Regions from separate parts of the Herminiimonas sp. NPDC097707 genome, predicted to be linked through region 3. Evidence: predicted binding sites of a transcription regulator. Region 3 holds the regulator's gene; each other region holds the start of a gene.
What was found. Region 3 encodes NrdR, which represses ribonucleotide reductase genes. Its sites were predicted from a motif close to CACNANATNTNGTG; they were not measured.

Region 1: a site for NrdR is predicted at 2,161-2,174, ahead of ACIQW9_RS04060 (ribonucleoside triphosphate reductase). Genes of this name have one in related genera too.
Region 2: a site for NrdR is predicted at 2,915-2,928, ahead of ACIQW9_RS09155 (ribonucleoside-diphosphate reductase subunit alpha). Genes of this name have one in related genera too.

The regions. Positions count from the first base shown of each region.
Region 1 is NZ_JBIWCI010000001.1:859,789-865,731, reverse strand. It holds gene bioF (8-amino-7-oxononanoate synthase) at 1-101, shown strand, start outside; gene ACIQW9_RS04070 (alpha/beta fold hydrolase) at 98-835, shown strand; gene bioC (malonyl-ACP O-methyltransferase BioC) at 828-1,610, shown strand; gene ACIQW9_RS04060 (ribonucleoside triphosphate reductase) at 2,191-4,212, shown strand; gene nrdD (anaerobic ribonucleoside-triphosphate reductase) at 4,240-4,431, shown strand; gene ACIQW9_RS04050 (anaerobic ribonucleoside-triphosphate reductase activating protein) at 4,421-5,143, shown strand; gene ACIQW9_RS04045 (putative zinc-binding protein) at 5,131-5,568, opposite strand; gene ACIQW9_RS04040 (SCP2 domain-containing protein) at 5,594-5,943, opposite strand, start outside.
Region 2 is NZ_JBIWCI010000001.1:1,897,051-1,902,993, reverse strand. It holds gene ACIQW9_RS09170 (nitrogen regulation protein NR(II)) at 1-694, shown strand, start outside; gene ACIQW9_RS09165 (sigma-54-dependent transcriptional regulator) at 722-2,149, shown strand; gene ampD (1,6-anhydro-N-acetylmuramyl-L-alanine amidase AmpD) at 2,136-2,798, shown strand; gene ACIQW9_RS09155 (ribonucleoside-diphosphate reductase subunit alpha) at 3,179-5,943, shown strand, end outside.
Region 3 is NZ_JBIWCI010000001.1:1,536,029-1,541,971, reverse strand. It holds gene glyA (serine hydroxymethyltransferase) at 1-1,213, shown strand, start outside; gene nrdR (transcriptional regulator NrdR) at 1,465-1,935, shown strand; partial or broken gene ACIQW9_RS07410 (IS1595 family transposase) at 2,036-2,693, shown strand; gene ACIQW9_RS07405 (hypothetical protein) at 3,236-4,099, opposite strand; gene pilV (type IV pilus modification protein PilV) at 4,529-5,113, shown strand; gene ACIQW9_RS07395 (PilW family protein) at 5,110-5,943, shown strand, end outside.

The sequences.
Region 1 (5,943 bases), 680 kb from region 3:
CAGTGCCCAAAGGCACGGCGCGTCTGCGCATCACGCTGTCGGCAGCACACAGCCTGGCCGATGTAGATCGCCTGCTGGCCGCATTGCAGGCAGCGCAATGAACCCTTTGCATCTATGGCACGGCTGGGGCATGCACCCCATGGTGTGGAGCGGCCTCTGTGCCGAACTTGCGCAGCACGACATCGCCACGCAAACGCCAGCCTTGCCCGGTTACGCTCAGAGCGAGGCCGTCGCACCGTACAGCCTGGATGCGCTGGTCGATGCGATGCTGCCCGCGACGAGCACACCGCTCGTCCTGTGCGGCTGGTCGCTAGGCGCATTGCTGGCGCTGCATGCGGCACGCCGTCATCCGCAGCGCGTCGCGCGCCTGATCTTGATAGGCGCCACGCCCAGTTTCGTGCAACGCGCAGACTGGCCGCACGGCATGCCGCCGGCAGTACTGGATGAATTCATCGCCGCCGTTGCACACGATCCGACGGCAGCATTGAAACGTTTCATGGCGCTGTCGAATCAGAACGATGTGCATGCGCGCAGCATGGCACGCACATTGGCGCAGATACTGTCCGCCACCGCACTGCCATCTGCCGCTACCCTTACGGCCGGCCTTAGCTTGCTGCGCGATAGCGATCTGCGCGCCGGAATCGCCGATATTACGCAGCCTGTACTCCTGCTGCACGGCGCGCGCGACCCACTGATGCCGGTCGCAGCGGCACAATGGCTGGCTGATGCCTTGCCGCAGGCGCAGCTCGAGATCCTGCCCGAGGCTGCGCATACGCCCTTCCTTTCCGACCAGCAGCACTGCTGCGCTTCCATCGCAAGTTTCTACCGTGCCTGATATCGACAAGCAAAAACTCAGTCTCTCCTTCAGTCGCGCGGCCGCTCATTACGATGCCATCGCCAGCTTCCAGCAACAGGTCGCGGCACGGCTGGCGCAACTGTTGCCGGCCATACCCGCCACATGCGTACTCGACGGCGGCTGCGGCACCGGCGCCAGCAGTGCGCTGCTCACACAACACTGGCCGGATGCCTTGCTGCTTGCCTGCGATCTGTCGCCGGAAATGGCACGACTGGCGCACGCACGACAATTGACTGCCGTATGCGGAGATCTGGAACAACTGCCCTTCAGCAAGGCCTGCTTCGATGTCGCATGGTCCAGCCTGGCCTTGCAATGGTGCCAGCCGCAGCTGGCCTATCCGGAATTGCAGCGCGTGCTGAAACCCGGCGGCCAGCTATTGTTCAGTACGCTGACCAGCGGCAGCCTGCATGAACTGGAAAGTACATTCGGCGGTATAGACCGGCATAAACGCGTGCTGCCATTTGCCAGCGAACAGCAAGTCGTGGATGCGCTGCATGCAGCCGGTTTTGAACATGTGCAATGCCAGGCCGAACGCTGGGTTACGCAACACGCCGATTTAAAAACGCTGCTGACCAGCATACGCGGCATAGGCGCAAACCAGACCGGCGCCGCCAGACGGCCCGGCATGATGGGCAAGACGCAATGGCAGGCTGCACAGGCACGTTATGAAAACCTGCGTGATGCAGATGGCATGCTGCCGCTTACTTATTCGCTGCTGTTTGTCAGCGCTGAAAAATCATCAGCGCAAGACTGATCCAGGGAATGTTGGGCTGATAAAACCTTAGCCCAAGCTACCTTGCTTTTGGTTCTTGCCAGATACATCCCACCTGCTTCGATTTATCACCATCACGGTTTTGGTTCGGCAATGCCGAAGGCGAGCCGGACCTGCCTCTTCCGCTGTGACGCTGCCGTTTGTGCGAAGCAGAAAATGGAATAAGAAGTGAACGTTGTCTGAGCCGCAGGCGAGTTTCGTTCGCTTCCCATTTTTTGCCTCGCACAAACGGGAACCCGAAGGGCAGCGGCTGTGCGGTCGCCTTCTTTTGCTTACTTTTCTTGGCGAAGCAAGAAAAGTGAGTAGCCGCCGGGCTACCCCCGGCAACTGAGCCTCATCGAAGAAAGAACCGTTTCAGCCATCACCAAAAAAGAAACATCTCTGAATTCCGCCACCAATCGAGTCGAGATTTCCGCCAAGGCGCAGGTATTTCCCACCCCACTCGCCAGCAGAATTGACCCATATCAAGGAATATCGAAGCGCCGCCGCTTTCAATTGACCTCACTATATATAGTCAATAGTCTTCCAAAAACACCACATATTGTGTTCACGGGAGAATTTCATGACGACACAGGCAGTTTCCTTTTTGACGTACATCGTCAAGCGCGATGGCAGCATCAAGCCCTTCGATGCCGGCAAGATCGAATCCGCACTGCTGCGTGCCGGTCTGGCCAGCGGTGAATTCGATGCCAGCGTGGCGAAGAATTTAAGTGCGCGCGTAGCGCTGGCGCGCATCCGCTTTCATGAGCAGGATGCACCGCATATCGAACAGATACAGGATGCGGTGGAAACCGTGCTGTTCGATGCCGGCTATCGCAAAACCCTGCGTGCCTATACCGTCTATCGCGAGCAGCACCAGAAATTGCGGCGCGACCGCAAGACGCTGGTCGATGTGGAATCGTCGATGAATGAATATCTGGATCAGCTCGACTGGCGCGTCAATGCGAACGCCAACCAGGGTTATTCGCTGGGCGGCCTGATCCTCAACGTCTCCGGCAAGGTGATCGCCAATTACTGGCTCAATCACGTCTATCCGCCGGAAGTCGGCGATGCACATCGCAATGCCGATCTGCATATCCACGATCTCGACATGCTGTCCGGCTACTGCGCCGGCTGGTCATTGCGCATGCTGCTCACCGAAGGCTTGAACGGCGTGCCCGGCAAGGTTGAGTCCAGTCCGCCCAAACACATGTCGAGCGCGATCGGACAAATCGTCAATTTCCTCGGCACGCTGCAGAACGAATGGGCCGGTGCGCAGGCTTTCAGTTCGTTCGATACCTATATGGCGCCTTATGTGCGCAAGGATAATCTGGACTATGTCGAGGTCAAGCAATACATCCAGGAACTGATCTACAACCTCAATGTGCCGTCGCGCTGGGGCACGCAGACGCCATTCACCAATCTCACCTTCGACTGGGTGTGTCCGGAAGATCTGCGTGTACAGGTGCCGCTGATAGGCGGCGTTGAGATGCCGTTCACCTACGGCGATTTGCAGGTCGAGATGGACATGATCAATCGCGCCTACATCGAGATCATGATGACCGGGGACGCCAAGGGACGCGTATTCACCTTTCCGATTCCGACCTACAACATTACCGAAGATTTCGACTGGCACAGCCCGAATGCCGAACTGCTGTTCGAGATGACGGCGCGCTACGGCCTGCCCTACTTCCAGAACTTCATCAATTCGGAATTGAAGCCGAACATGATCCGCTCGATGTGCTGCCGCCTGCAACTGGACTTGCGCGAACTGCTCAAGCGCGGTAATGGTTTGTTCGGTTCCGCCGAGCAGACCGGTTCACTCGGTGTGGTGACGATCAATTGTGCGCGCCTCGGTCATCTGCATACCGGCGATGAAGAAGGCTTGATGCAACGGCTGGATGAATTGCTGGCGCTAGGCAAGACCAGTCTGGAAATCAAGCGCAAGGTCATTCAGCGCCATATGGACAACGGCCTGTTCCCTTATACCAAGCGCTATCTGGGCACGTTGCGCAATCACTTTTCGACGCTGGGCGTGAACGGCATCAATGAAATGATCCGCAACTTCACCGCCGATGAACACGACATCACCAGTGACTGGGGACATGCCTTTGCCGTGCGTCTGCTCGATCGCGTGCGCGCCCGCATGCTGGTATTTCAGGATGAAACCGGCCATATGTACAACCTGGAAGCCACACCGGCCGAAGGCACCACCTATCGTTTCGCCAAGGAAGATCGCAAACGCCATCCCGATATCCTGCAGGCCGGCACCGTGGATATGCCCTACTACACCAACTCCTCGCAACTGCCGGTCGGCTTTACCGACGATCCGTTTGAAGCGCTGGAGCGACAGGACGATCTGCAACGCAAATACACCGGCGGCACCGTACTGCATCTGTACATGACGGAACCGCTGTCGAATGCCGATGCCTGTCGCACGCTGGTCAAACGCACGCTGAGTCGCTTTTCGCTGCCCTACATCACGATCACGCCGACTTTTTCCATCTGCCCCAAACACGGCTATCTCGGCGGCAGCCACCATTTTTGTCCCAAATGCGATGACGAACTCATCGCACGCAAGCAGCGCGAAGCTGCAGATGTTTAACCTTGAATCCCAACCACAGGAGCAGCCATGAACGACATGATCAAACCGATATTCCTCGCCAGACCAGCCATCGTCCTCACCGATGCCGAACGCCAGCCGTGCGAAATCTGGACCCGCGTCATGGGCTATCACCGCCCGATGTCATCTTTCAATACCGGTAAAAAGGGAGAGTTCAATGAACGCAGGTATTTCAGCGAACAAAGCAGCCATCTCGTCTGAGATTGCTGCAGCCAGCTTGCTGAAGGTGGGCGGCGTAACGCCGTTCACCGCCACCGATTACCCCGGCCAGCTGGCGGCCGTGGTGTTCGTACAAGGCTGTCCGTGGCGCTGCGATTATTGTCACAATCCGCATCTGCAGTTGCGCACTATCGACAGCCCGCTGGAGTGGCCCAAAGTCATGGCGCTGCTCCAGCGCCGCATCGGCCTGATCGATGCCGTTGTATTCAGCGGCGGTGAAGCCACCATCGATCCCGCCCTGCAGGCAGCCATCCTGGAAGTACGTGCGCTGGGTTTTCGCGTGGGCTTGCATAGCGCCGGTATTTATCCGAAGCGGCTGGCTGAAATTCTGCCTTTACTGGATTGGGTCGGCCTCGACATCAAGGCGCCGTTCGACAGTTACGAACGCATTACCCGCATCGCCGATAGCGGCCGTTATGCACGGCAATGTGCGGAGATGATACTGGCCAGCGGCGTGTCTTATGAATTTCGCACCACCATCCATGCCAGCCTGCTGAGCGAAGACGAATTGCTGAATCTGGCGCAGACGCTGGCCGATATGGGTGTGCAGCACTACGCGCTGCAATTGTTCCGTCCGCAAGGTTGCCGCAGTACGCAGCTCAAAACGTTCAAGCAGTCCGACTATCCGACGCTGGAACTGGTGCAGCGCATGGCGGCACTCTTTCCGCACTTTACGCTGCGTCAGGCGGAATGATCCGTCTCCAGCGTATCGCCGGCAGTCAATCTCGCATGCGCAGCATCAGCCCATGCACGCTGATGCGCCAGTTCATCCGCTACCTGTGTGACGATTTGTTCCGCCTGTGCCGGATCAAAATCCTCATGCAGGCGTTTTCTCACGCCGTAGTCGTGCAACTGCAAATGCTTGTCGGGCGTGATGTGATGGCGTTCCAGGCATTTGGTCGCGCAGACCAGCTGACAGCCGTCGATCGCAATGATGGGTCGCCCCGAATGCGCGAGCTTGAGCAGCGACGGCACATCGCCGCCGACGCCGGCTATGCACGACATTTCGGCAATGCCGCGCCGGTCCAGGCGTAGCGCCACATGATTGGCCATCTGTGCGGCGCTGGAACAACCGGAACAGGAATAAACCAGCGGCAAGGTTTTCTTATCGGCACGCATCATCACACCCTCCTTCACGCAAACATCAAGTCCTCACCCCTGACTCGCGTACCAGGCCGGACTTGAAACGGGCCAGCACACGCATCGGCGCCAGGCGCGCCGGATCGAATACCGGAGCCTCGATGGCATCCAGTGTATTTTTTACCAGCAGGCCCAGTTCGGTATCGCCTTCCATCTGCAGGCGACGGCTGAAAAACAGCGTATCCGGATCTTCCTTGCGTTGCGCCAGCAACAGGAAATCGTGCGCCGTGGCGCCTATCGTCAAATCGATCTCGTCGCTGATATTGTCAGCAAGGCGGCGAGCCGAGAAGCGTCCTGCACGCCATTGAAAATCGAAAGACAGTTGCAAATCGAGTACGCTGATGCGCAGGGTCC
Region 2 (5,943 bases), 360 kb from region 3:
CCGTGCGCAACAGCTGAAGCTCGCATCCATGGGTCGCCTGACCGCCAGTATCGCGCACGAAGTGCGCAATCCGCTGTCGGCAATCGGGCATGCAGCTTCGCTGTTGAGCGAAGAAGAGCTGAACACAAGCCGACAGCGACTGCTGACTATTATTAGTGAAAACGTGGCGCGCCTTAACCGGATGATAGAAGATATCCTCAAGCTGTCGCGCAAGGCGCAGCAGTATCACGAGCCGCTTTGCCTCGGACTGTTGTTTGACGACGTGCTGGCCGAGTTGCATGAAATGCATGCGGTGCAGGAGGGGATGATTGCGATCGGCGATATGGCGCCGCACAAAGTGCGTTTCGATCCCTTGCATTTGCGCGAAATCGTCTTGAACTTGCTGACAAATGCGTTACGCTACGCGAGCGGTGCACCCGGCAGTATCCGGGCTTATATTGCTCCCGGCGTCGGACATAGACTTGAATTGCACGTGCAGGATGACGGTCCGCAGATTACCTCGGCTGTGCGCGCCCATTTGTTTGAACCGTTCTATACAACATCAAGCAAAGGCACCGGCCTCGGGCTCTATCTGGCGCGCGAATTGTGCTTGAATAATGGTGCGATGCTGAATTACGAATATCGCACCGATGATGAAAAGAATCTGCCTGCCGGGCGCTTCGTGATCACTTTTGGCAATAATGAAAACATCTAAGCATATGAATCGTAAAGGTTGCGTGCCATGACTTCTCCTCGCATCCTTGTGGTTGACGATGAGGCAGATCTGCGTGAGTTGCTGGAGATTACGCTCATCAAAATGGGATTGGACATCGATAGTGCCGCAACGCTGGAAGCGGCGCGCGACTATCTGGCGAAGACTGAATATGCACTGGTGCTGACCGATATGCGCCTGCCGGATGGTTTGGGCATCGAGCTGGTGCAGGAAGTCACTGCACAATACAAGAACACACCGATTGCCGTGATTACCGCCTTTGGCAGTGCCGACAATGCAGTGATTGCATTGAAAGCCGGCGCCTTCGATTACCTGTCCAAACCGGTCGGCCTGGAACAATTGCGCGTGATGGTACGTTCCGCCCTGCGCATCAGCCAGGGTGTCGCCAGCGACAAGGCGAATCAGAAAGCGATTGCGCCAACCGCGTTGCGCCTGATGGGGCAATCCGATGCGATGCAGGCCTTGCGCGCACAAATCGCGCGTCTGGCGCGCAGCATGGCGCCGGTGGCAATCAGCGGCGAATCGGGTAGCGGCAAGGAATTGGCCGCACGCGATATTCATGCACAGAGCGCGCGCAACGATAAACCTTTTGTGGCGGTTAATTGCGGCGCGATTCCGGAAGCACTGATGGAAGCGGAATTTTTCGGTTACCGCAAAGGCGCGTTTACCGGTGCTGCGGACGATAGGGACGGATTTTTCCAGGCAGCAAACGGCGGTACGCTGTTACTGGATGAGGTCGCCGATTTGCCCTTGGCGATGCAAGTCAAATTGCTGCGTGCCATCCAGGAGCGCTGCGTGCGCAAGGTGGGGGCGACGGTGGAAGAGCCGGTCGATGTGCGCATTATCAGCGCAACGCACCAGAATCTGCACGACTGCGTAGGCAAGGGCACGTTCCGCCAGGATTTGTACTATCGCCTCAATGTCATCGAGCTGCATTTGCCGCCGTTGCGCGAACGGCTGGATGATATCGGTTTGCTGGCGCAAGCCATCCTGGTCCGGCTTGGCAGCGGCGAGCAGGCTGCCTTGTCGCCGGCAGCATTGGCCGCGCTGTGCAGCTATTCTTTTCCCGGCAATGTGCGCGAGCTGGAAAATATTCTGGAACGTGCACTGGCATTTGCCAACGACGGCTTGATCGAAGTGACGGATCTGGCGCTGAAAGCATCACCTCCGCTGAATACTGCGCCTGTGTTGACGCCTGCCGCAGTCAGCCAGCCCATGCCGGATCAGGCTGAGCGTGAGATATCGACTCCGCCAGTACCGACCAGCGATATTCCGCAGTCCTTGCCCGATCATCTGGACGAGGTGGAGCGCGAGATCATTCGGCGCGCCTTGGCTAAAACCAGATTCAATCGAACGCAGGCGGCGGAATTGCTCGGCATCAGCTTCCGTCAGTTGCGTTACCGGATGCAACGATTGGATATCAATGCACCGGAATAAGGCTGCCATCCACGCATCCTTGCCGTTTCAGATCGATGCAAACGGTTGGGCGGCGGATGTTATGCGCCTGCCATCGCCGAATTTCGATCAGCGTGCGGAAGGAATGGACATTTCCTTACTGGTGATTCATAACATCAGCCTGCCTCCGGGACAGTTTGGCGGCCCGTTTATTGCCGACCTGTTCCTGAATCGGCTTGATTACGCTGCCGATCCGTATTTCGATCAGTTGCAACCCTTGCGCGTATCCGCTCATTTTCTGATTCGGCGCGATGGCACGGTCATGCAATTCGTATCAGCCAGAGACCGGGCGTGGCATGCAGGCGCATCTTCTTTTTGCGGGCAGGAGCGTTGCAATGATTTTTCGATCGGCATTGAACTCGAGGGCAGCGATTTCGAGCCATTCGAGGATGCACAATATGCATCGCTCGCATCGCTGACCGTGGCATTGAAACTGGCGTATCCGTTGCAGCATGTAAGCGGCCACGAACAGATTGCCCCCGGCCGCAAAACCGATCCCGGTCCGTTTTTTAACTGGGCGGAGTATCAAGCGCTTTATCGAAAAAAGTATGCGGAATTGCGAGCGAGTGCGGTGCAGGAACAGTTGCAAGGCAGGGCAGCGCTCGGTGATTTGCAGTTCTGCATAGTTTAAAAAATGCCTACTAGCAAGCCCAAACAAGGATATAAAAAAATATATCCGGAACGGGCAAGAAAGTGATTGCATCCCCGACCTGGTCGCACTAGAATTAGTGCAGATCATAACTTCCGCACTAGATGTAGTGGGTTTTGCCGATCTTCCTAAGGTCTGTTCAGCTGTTTGCTTCACCATAATTTGTCTATATATATACATATTATTAGCAGGGGCCCTGAGCAGATGTCACTCAATAAAAATTAAAACCAATAGAGTCCGTATAGACGTCGGGCGCAAGATGCGTCAGGCACGGTCGTCCATACAAAATACTTTCGCGAAAACGGCAACACCATGTTTTCTCTCTTACAACCAGCAGGACTATCGTTTTTAAAGGAGTTGTAATGCTCTCTACACAAGAAACTTCGGGCCAATCGCCGACGGAAATCAGCAACATCGCGCCTCTCGCGGTTGCCGCATCAACCCCTAGTGTCAATAGTGCAGCCTCGGGCGACTATCGCATCTTGCGTCGTAACGGTGCAGTGGTCGGTTTTGAGCCATCGAAAATTTCTATCGCGGTGACCAAAGCCTTTTTGGCTGTCAATGGTGGCCAAGGCGCCGCATCTGCGCGCGTCCGCGAACTGGTTGAGCAATTAACCGCGAATGTGGTGAATGCCCTGATGCGTCGCCAGCCGGCTGGCGGCACCTTCCACATCGAAGATATTCAAGATCAAGTCGAACTGGCTCTGATGCGTTCCGGCGAGCACGATGTTGCGCGCGCTTATGTCTTGTATCGCTTTAAACGCATGGAAGAACGCGCGCAGCAGCAAGCTGCCAAACCTGTCGTCGAATCCGAACATCAATTGCACGTTACTGAAAATGGTCAGCGTCGTCCGCTGGACATGAATCAGGTTCGTGATCTGATCACCGCAGCGTGCATCGGACTTGAAAAACACGTCGATGCAGACGCCATCCTGCGCGAAACAGTCAAGAATCTGTATGACGGCGTACCGGTTGAAGAATTGCACAAGTCGGCAATTCTGGCAGCGCGCGCGCTGATGGAAAAAGATCCTGCCTACAGCACCGTCACCGCACGTTTGCTGATGCATACCATCCGTAAAGAAGTGTTCGGCAAGGAAGTAGCGCAAGCCAATGCACCGGCAGAGTATCTGGTCTACTTTGCAGAATTCATCAAAAAAGGCATTGCAGCAGAACTGCTCGACGCCAAACTGGGTGAATTCGATCTGAAAAAACTGGCAGATGCACTGAAACCGGAACGCGATTTGCAATTCGGCTACCTCGGTCTGCAAACCTTGTATGACCGTTACTTCCTGCACATTGCCGATCAACGTATCGAAATGCCGCAAGCGTTTTACATGCGTGTTGCGATGGGCCTGGCGCTGAACGAAGCGAATCGCGAAGAACGTGCAATCGAGTTCTACAATCTGTTGTCGAGTTTTGACTTCATGAGCTCGACACCGACCCTGTTCAATTCCGGTACCCAGCGTTCGCAACTGTCGTCATGCTATTTGACAACAGTGGCCGATGACCTGGGTGGCATTTACGATGCTATCAAGGAAAACGCATTGCTGGCGAAATATGCCGGCGGTCTGGGTAATGACTGGACGCCAGTTCGTTCCCTCGGCGCGCATATCAAAGGCACCAACGGCCGTTCACAAGGTGTGGTGCCATTCCTGAAGGTCGTCAACGACACCGCTGTTGCGGTTAATCAGGGTGGCAAACGCAAAGGTGCAGTCTGCGCCTACCTGGAAACCTGGCACATGGATATCGAGGAATTCCTCGATCTGCGTAAAAACACCGGTGATGATCGCCGTCGTACGCATGACATGAATACTGCCAACTGGATTCCCGATCTGTTCATGAAGCGCGTGATGGAAAAAGGCGAGTGGACCCTGTTCTCGCCATCCGACGCACCGGACTTGCATGACAAAGTCGGCAAGGCATTTGAAGAAGCCTACACCGGTTACGAAGCCAAAATAGCGCGTGGCGAGTTGAAGCTGTTCAAGAAAATCCAGGCATTGGATCTGTGGCGCAAAATGCTGTCCATGCTGTTCGAAACCGGTCATCCATGGATCACATTCAAGGATCCTTGCAACATCCGTTCACCGCAACAGCACGTTGGCGTGGTTCACAGCTCGAACCTGTGCACCGAGATCACATTGAATACCAATGAATCGGAAATCGCAGTCTGCAACCTGGGTTCGGTCAACATGCCGGCCCATATGAAAGACGGCAAGCTGGATCACGTCAAGCTGCAAAAAACGATCCGTACCGCGATGCGCATGCTCGATAACGTGATCGACATCAACTATTACGCCGTCAATAAAGCGCGTGACTCGAACCTGCGTCACCGTCCAGTCGGCCTCGGCATCATGGGTTTCCAGGATTGCCTGCACATGATGCGCATTCCGTATGCATCCAACGACGCCGTGCAGTTTGCCGATAATTCGATGGAAGCAGTTTGCTATTACGCTTACTACGCATCGACCGAACTGGCAGAAGAACGCGGCCGCTACAGTTCGTACACAGGTTCCCTGTGGGATCGTGGCATCCTGCCGCAAGACTCGCTGAAATTGCTGGCTGATGAACGTGGCGCCCAATATCTGGAAGCAGATTACAGCGAAACCTTTGACTGGACACCGTTGCGCGCACGCATCAAGGAATTTGGCATGCGCAATTCCAACTGCGTCGCCATTGCTCCGACTGCGACGATTTCGAACATCATCGGCGTCTCGGCCTGTATCGAACCGACATACCAGAATTTGTATGTCAAATCGAACCTGTCCGGCGAATTTACCGAGATCAATGGATATCTGGTCCGTGATTTGAAAGCCCGTGGCTTGTGGGATGAAGTCATGATTTCCGATCTCAAGTACTTCGACGGCAGCCTGGCGAAGATCGATCGTATTCCGCAAGATCTGCGCGACATCTACGCAACGGCCTTCGAAGTTGAGCCTTCATGGCTGGTGGAAGCTGCATCGCGTCGTCAAAAGTGGATCGATCAGGCGCAATCGCTGAATATCTACATGGCTGGCGCATCGGGCAAAAAACTCGACGATACCTACAAGCTGGCATGGTTGCGCGGCCTGAAAACCACCTACTACCTGCGTACCATGGGTGCAACGCATACCGAAAAATCGACCTCCAA
Region 3 (5,943 bases):
AGATACTGAACTGTGGTCGGCGATCCAGCAGGAAAATACGCGTCAGCAGGATCATATCGAGCTGATCGCATCCGAGAATTACACCTCGCCTGCCGTGATGGAAGCGCAAGGTTCGCAACTGACGAATAAATATGCCGAAGGTTATCCGGGCAAGCGTTACTACGGCGGCTGCGAGTATGTCGATATCGTTGAACAACTCGCGATCGATCGCGTAAAAAAATTGTTCGGTGCTGAAGCTGCCAACGTACAACCGAATTCCGGTTCGCAGGCCAACCAGGGCGTGTTCTTTGCTGTCCTCAAACCGGGCGACACCATCATGGGCATGTCGCTGGCAGAAGGCGGCCACCTGACGCACGGCATGGCATTGAATATGTCGGGCAAATGGTTCAACGTGGTTTCCTACGGTTTGAACGACAAGGAAGAAATTGATTACGAACAGATGGAACGTCTGGCGCGTGAACACAAGCCGAAGATGATCATTGCCGGTGCATCGGCTTATGCGCTGCGCATAGACTTCGAGCGCTTTGCAAAAATCGCGAAAGAAATCGGCGCCTACTTCATGGTCGACATGGCGCATTACGCCGGTCTGATCGCTGCCGGCGAATATCCAAATCCGGTGCCGTTCGCCGACTTCGTTACCTCGACCACGCACAAATCCTTGCGTGGTCCGCGCGGCGGCTTCATCCTGATGAAGGCCGAACACGAGAAAATCATCAACTCGGCAATTTTCCCCGGCATCCAGGGCGGCCCATTGATGCATGTCATCGCCGGCAAGGCAGTGGCATTCAAGGAAGCGCTGGCGCCCGAGTTCAAGGTCTATCAGCAACAAGTCCTCAAGAATGCAGATGCATTGGCCAAGGCCTTGATCGCACGCGGCTTGCGCATCGTTTCCAATCGCACCGAATCGCATGTGATGCTGGTCGATCTGCGCGCCAAGAAAATCACCGGCAAGGATGCAGAAGCATTGCTGGGTTCCGCGCACATCACGACCAACAAGAACGGTATTCCCAACGATCCGGAAAAACCGTTTATTTCTTCCGGTATTCGTCTCGGCAGCCCTGCGATGACCACCCGTGGTTTCAAGGAAGCGGAAGCGACCAAAGTCGGCAATCTGATCGCCGACGTGCTGGATAATCCGAACGATGCAGCAACCATCGAACGCGTGAAAGCCGAAGTCAAGAAACTGACTGATGCCTTCCCGGTTTACGGCTGATGGATTGTTGATTTAAAGTAGTTCGTGCAAGCAAGGCGATTTTCCGCATGAATGGAAAACGCAGCAAAATGGCCTCGTCGCGGTTGCATACCCGATGAGGCCATTTTGGAATGTCGGGTACGAGTAGTGGTATTTGCAGTCGCATTATTGAGCCGGTGAAAACAGCCGGGCATGTGTTCAAGGTTTCGCTGATGTAACGAGCTGGAAGACAACGATCTACAAGACAACGATCCATAAGGCCGCGCACTGCAATGAAATGTCCTTTTTGCCAGCACGACGATACTCAGGTTCTGGATACGCGCATCTCGGAAGAGGGCGACAGCATACGCCGTCGTCGTCGCTGCGTGAGCTGCGACAAACGCTTCACAACCTACGAGCGGATTGAATTGGCCATGCCGGTCATCGTCAAGAAAAACGGCAGCCGCACCGACTTCGATCCGAAGAAGTTGCAAGCCAGCCTGCAGCTTGCCTTGCGCAAGCGCCCGGTTTCTGCGGAAGCCGTTGATGCGGCCATTCACCGCATCGAACAAAAACTTCTTTCCAGCGGAGAGCGGGAAGTTGTTTCCGGGCAGATCGGCGAACTGGTCATGCGCGAATTGCAGCGCCTCGACAAGATTGCCTATATCCGCTTTGCCTCGGTGTATAAAAGTTTTGAAGATGTGGCGGAGTTTCAGGATGCGATTGCCGAAGTGGGGCGAGAGCGCAAACCTCCATCCAAATAAGCAGATGCAAAATGGCCCGCGATGCGGGCTATTTTTTTGCGACATCATACTTCACGTATCTACTTTTTTATTTCCTATAGTTTAATCACAGGAGATAGAAATGAGCATACTTTCGCAAGCCCACTTTCACAACGAAGAAGCAGTCTATGCGTTTGTAGAGGCGGGAATCTGGCCGCAAGGCCCGGTTTGCACTCATTGCGGCGGTCTTGCACCGTTCGGTGGCAACCGTAGTGCTGTTTAAGTAGACGAAACTTTTATTGGCCGCGACTTTAACAAAAAGCCGAAAGGCGAGAAAAAAGGTCGTGGTTACGACCACAAGAACAAAGTGCTGTTGCTGGTTGACCGCTCGACCGGACAGGTTCGCAGTATGGTTATCGATAACATCAAGGCGACCACCATTACATCGATCTTGATTGCCCACGACGCCCACTTGATGACCGACGAGGTCGTCCAGTACAAAGGTGCGCAAAATTACTTTGCTGAACACGGGTTTTACCCATCACGGTAAAGGCGAGTATGCTTCCAAGATTGATCGCACCATTCACACCAACACTATTGAAGGCTAATTTTCGATTTTCAAACGCGGCATGAAAGGCGTGTATCAGCATTGTGGCCATAACCATTTGAACCGCTATCTCGCTGAGTTCGATTTGTGTTACAACAACCGCGTTGCACTTGGCGTCAATGACAAACAGTGCGCAGACAATTTGCTGCGTGGCGTGGCCGGCAAGCTGTTGACTTACGAAAGAACTAATTAACGAAGAGAAATCAAAGGACTTCGGTTGCCAAACACCTACAAGCTGACGAGAGCGGGGATATATTTGATCGGGCTCTATCGATCATCACGCCAAAAACTGCGCTAGATAAAGCGGCGGCCAAACCACGACCGACGCGAGGCAGGCCCCCGAAGGAGCCTGCTAGTTAGATTAATCGAAATTGAACGTCAATTGGCCCGGTGCCGAACGCCAGTGTTGGCATACGCTTTCCCATTTTCCGAACCGGAACCTGGGATAGGCATGCACAAAGACATCCTTTACCTTGAGATATAGATTGGGCGGCATGATGCCTCCTTCTATAAAGAGGTTAAAGGCAATTCTTGTCCACTGTGTCCTTTTAAAGTACACTACAAGGACTATCTGGTAGATAGCAGTGGCAGACAGAGGCACGCCTTAACGCGCTGTCTTTCTCACCACCGCCCTCATTGACTGCTCCGCCAAGAGTTGTTCGTCAATGAGGGCGTTGTTTTTTCCGGCCCATGCTCGGTGAGTTCGATGATGGGAGTCAGGGCCGAATCATCTTCTCATTGCTGTTCTCCCACACCTTTAATTATGAGTTCAACCGTCGTTTCGTCGTCGTCATAAACTTGGCTGACGTTCATGGCAAAGGTCTTGAACCAACGAAGTCGTTTTTCTGCAGGCCACTTCTGACCGCGTCCCGGTATCTTTTCCAGTAAGGCCAGCAGTAACGGATCAAGATTCAATCCGACATTGCTGCCACCGGTTTCTCCTTGCCCCCCATTTTTGTTATGTGTCTGATTGGCCGGAGGAGCATTACCGTCTAAAGCTGGAGGCGGTGGCGTAACTTCCGCATCGCTCGCCGTGATCATTCCTCCATCTACCGAAACAATCCCGGTGATACGAAGATATTCAACGAGCATCGCAAGCTGGTCCTTGTATTCTGGCGCCGCTCCGGCCTCTTCCGCTAAGAACGCGACAGCTTCATCCAGCGACAGCGGACGAAATGCGAGTTTTGGAAGAAGTGCCGTACAAAACCAAGTTTTACGGATTACCGGGGCAAGTTTGATTGCAGCTTTCTCGCCGTCCCACCTATATCGGTCCGCATATGCAAATGCCTCTTCGCAAGGTACGTTCTGCAACTTCACGCGAGTTAATAATCCAGATTCGAGAAAAAATGGATTGCAAACCGAGATGGTGCCTGGATGAAGGCTGGCGATTTTAGATACGTCATCGTTGGAGACTGGCTTTCGTTCTGGTCCACTGGCGGCGGTAGTTGCGCGAAGGATGCCTAGCTGTTTCAGAACGGTGGCACGATCGGTCGGCAAAGCCTTATTCAATTTGGGGCGAGTTGTTCGTGCGGTTCGCGCAGTCGTGCGGGCCTCTGCCTTCTTGGCAGCGTCAAAATCTCCCTCTTTATGTTCAGCCATACTTGCCTCCTTGCGATCGATTTGGCAAGTGTATCGCAAACCAAAAGAAAAGCACAAGCACTAAATGTATTGAAGCTCAACTCTTGCATCATTGTTGATGTAAGTAATTGATTATTAAGTGCTTATTGTTGCTATTGAGTTGAGTTAGTCTGCTAATTTGCAGTTAATTGTTAGGGGTTTGCATGGTCTGGTTCTTCAGAAAAGCTATTCGCTTTGGTGGTTGGGTACGTCAAATATAATATCGCCATTTTTTTTGGAATAAAACGACGCTGATCTTTCATGTCCCAAACGTGAACGCAAAGATGCATCCCATATTGATGGGATACGAAAAAATATAAATTATTGCAACAATCGTCCCTACTCAAAAACCTCTTTTCTGTTTGCATACCCTTATTCCGAATGGGTGCAATCATCGATGGAAGGTGCGACATGATGACATCAGGCGAACACGGATTTTCCATGATCGAGGTACTGATCTCGGTTTTCGTGTTGACTGCCGGTGTAATCGGCGGGGCAGGCATGCAACTGACGGCCTTGCGTACCGCGCAGCAATCCGCCTTGCAAACCCGAGCACTTTATCTGGCCAGCGATATGGCAGACATGATGCGTGCGAATGGTGCGCAGATGCAGCGGGGCGACAGCGAGAATCCTTATCTGCAGGTCGATCATAAAGTGTCGACCACGCCGCACCGCCTATCCGATTATTCATGCTATGACGCAGACGCACATTGCGATGCGGAACAACTTGCGCGTTTTGACATTGCGCAGTTGCTGCAACAGCTGGATGCAGACTTCCCTGGCGGCCGCGTGCGCATCTGCCGCGATGCCTTGCCGTGGAATGCAGTAGCCGGACGTTTTGCCTGGGAGTGCACGGCGACGGCGAGTTCAGCTGCAAGCGCACCTGTCGTGATCAAGATCGGCTGGCAGGAAAAAGATCGTACTGGCAATGCGCTTGAAGATGCTGCGGCAGCAGCGCCAGGGATGGTATTGACCGTCGCAGGCTATGCCAAATGACAAGACGGCCTGATACGCGCCGGGCGCAAGCTCTGCCGCATCAGCAGGGCTTGACGCTCATCGAACTGATGATAGCCATCACCCTGGGTTTGTTTCTTGTGTTGACAGCGATAGGCTTGCTGGTAGCGAGCAAGGCCGGCTATGTGATGCAGGATCAGCAGGCGCACATTCAGGAAACCGGACGTTACGCGATCGAAATTCTATCGCGTGCAGTGCGGCAGGCCGGTTATGAAAACTGGCATAGCGCCACCATGCCCGCGCAGGTAGAGGCTGCGTTCAGTGCCAGCATTATCGGCAAAGATGCCATGACGCTGAAGAAAACCATGCCGGAACTCGATTCGCTTACTTCGACGGATGTCGTCAACGGCAGCGATGTGCTGGCCTTGCGTTTTTTCGGTGACGACGCTGACGGCGAAGAGGGGGCGATCCTGAATTGCGCCGGCTTGCCGGTTGCAGCGACCAGTGCGGCAACAGGCATCGAACAGGAGCGGGGCTGGAGTATTTTCTTCGTCGCCAAGGATAGTGCCGGCGAACCCGAATTGCGTTGCAAATATCAATCAAAAACCAGCTGGAATGCAGATGCTATTGCGCGTGGGGTGGAATCCTTCCAGGTCTTGTACGGTCTGGATGCAGACGGTGATGGCGTAGCGGAACAATTTCTGAATGCCGATGGGCTAAATGCTCTGGACGCTCAATTGCTGTTAAGCGGAGAGAACGCGCTGGCACGTGCCGGTGATTTCAATCGGCAGACGCACTGGAAAAAAATCAGCGTGATCAAACTGGCTTTGCTGGTGCGCGGCTCGCAAGTTGCGCGCGACGATGCGCTCAAA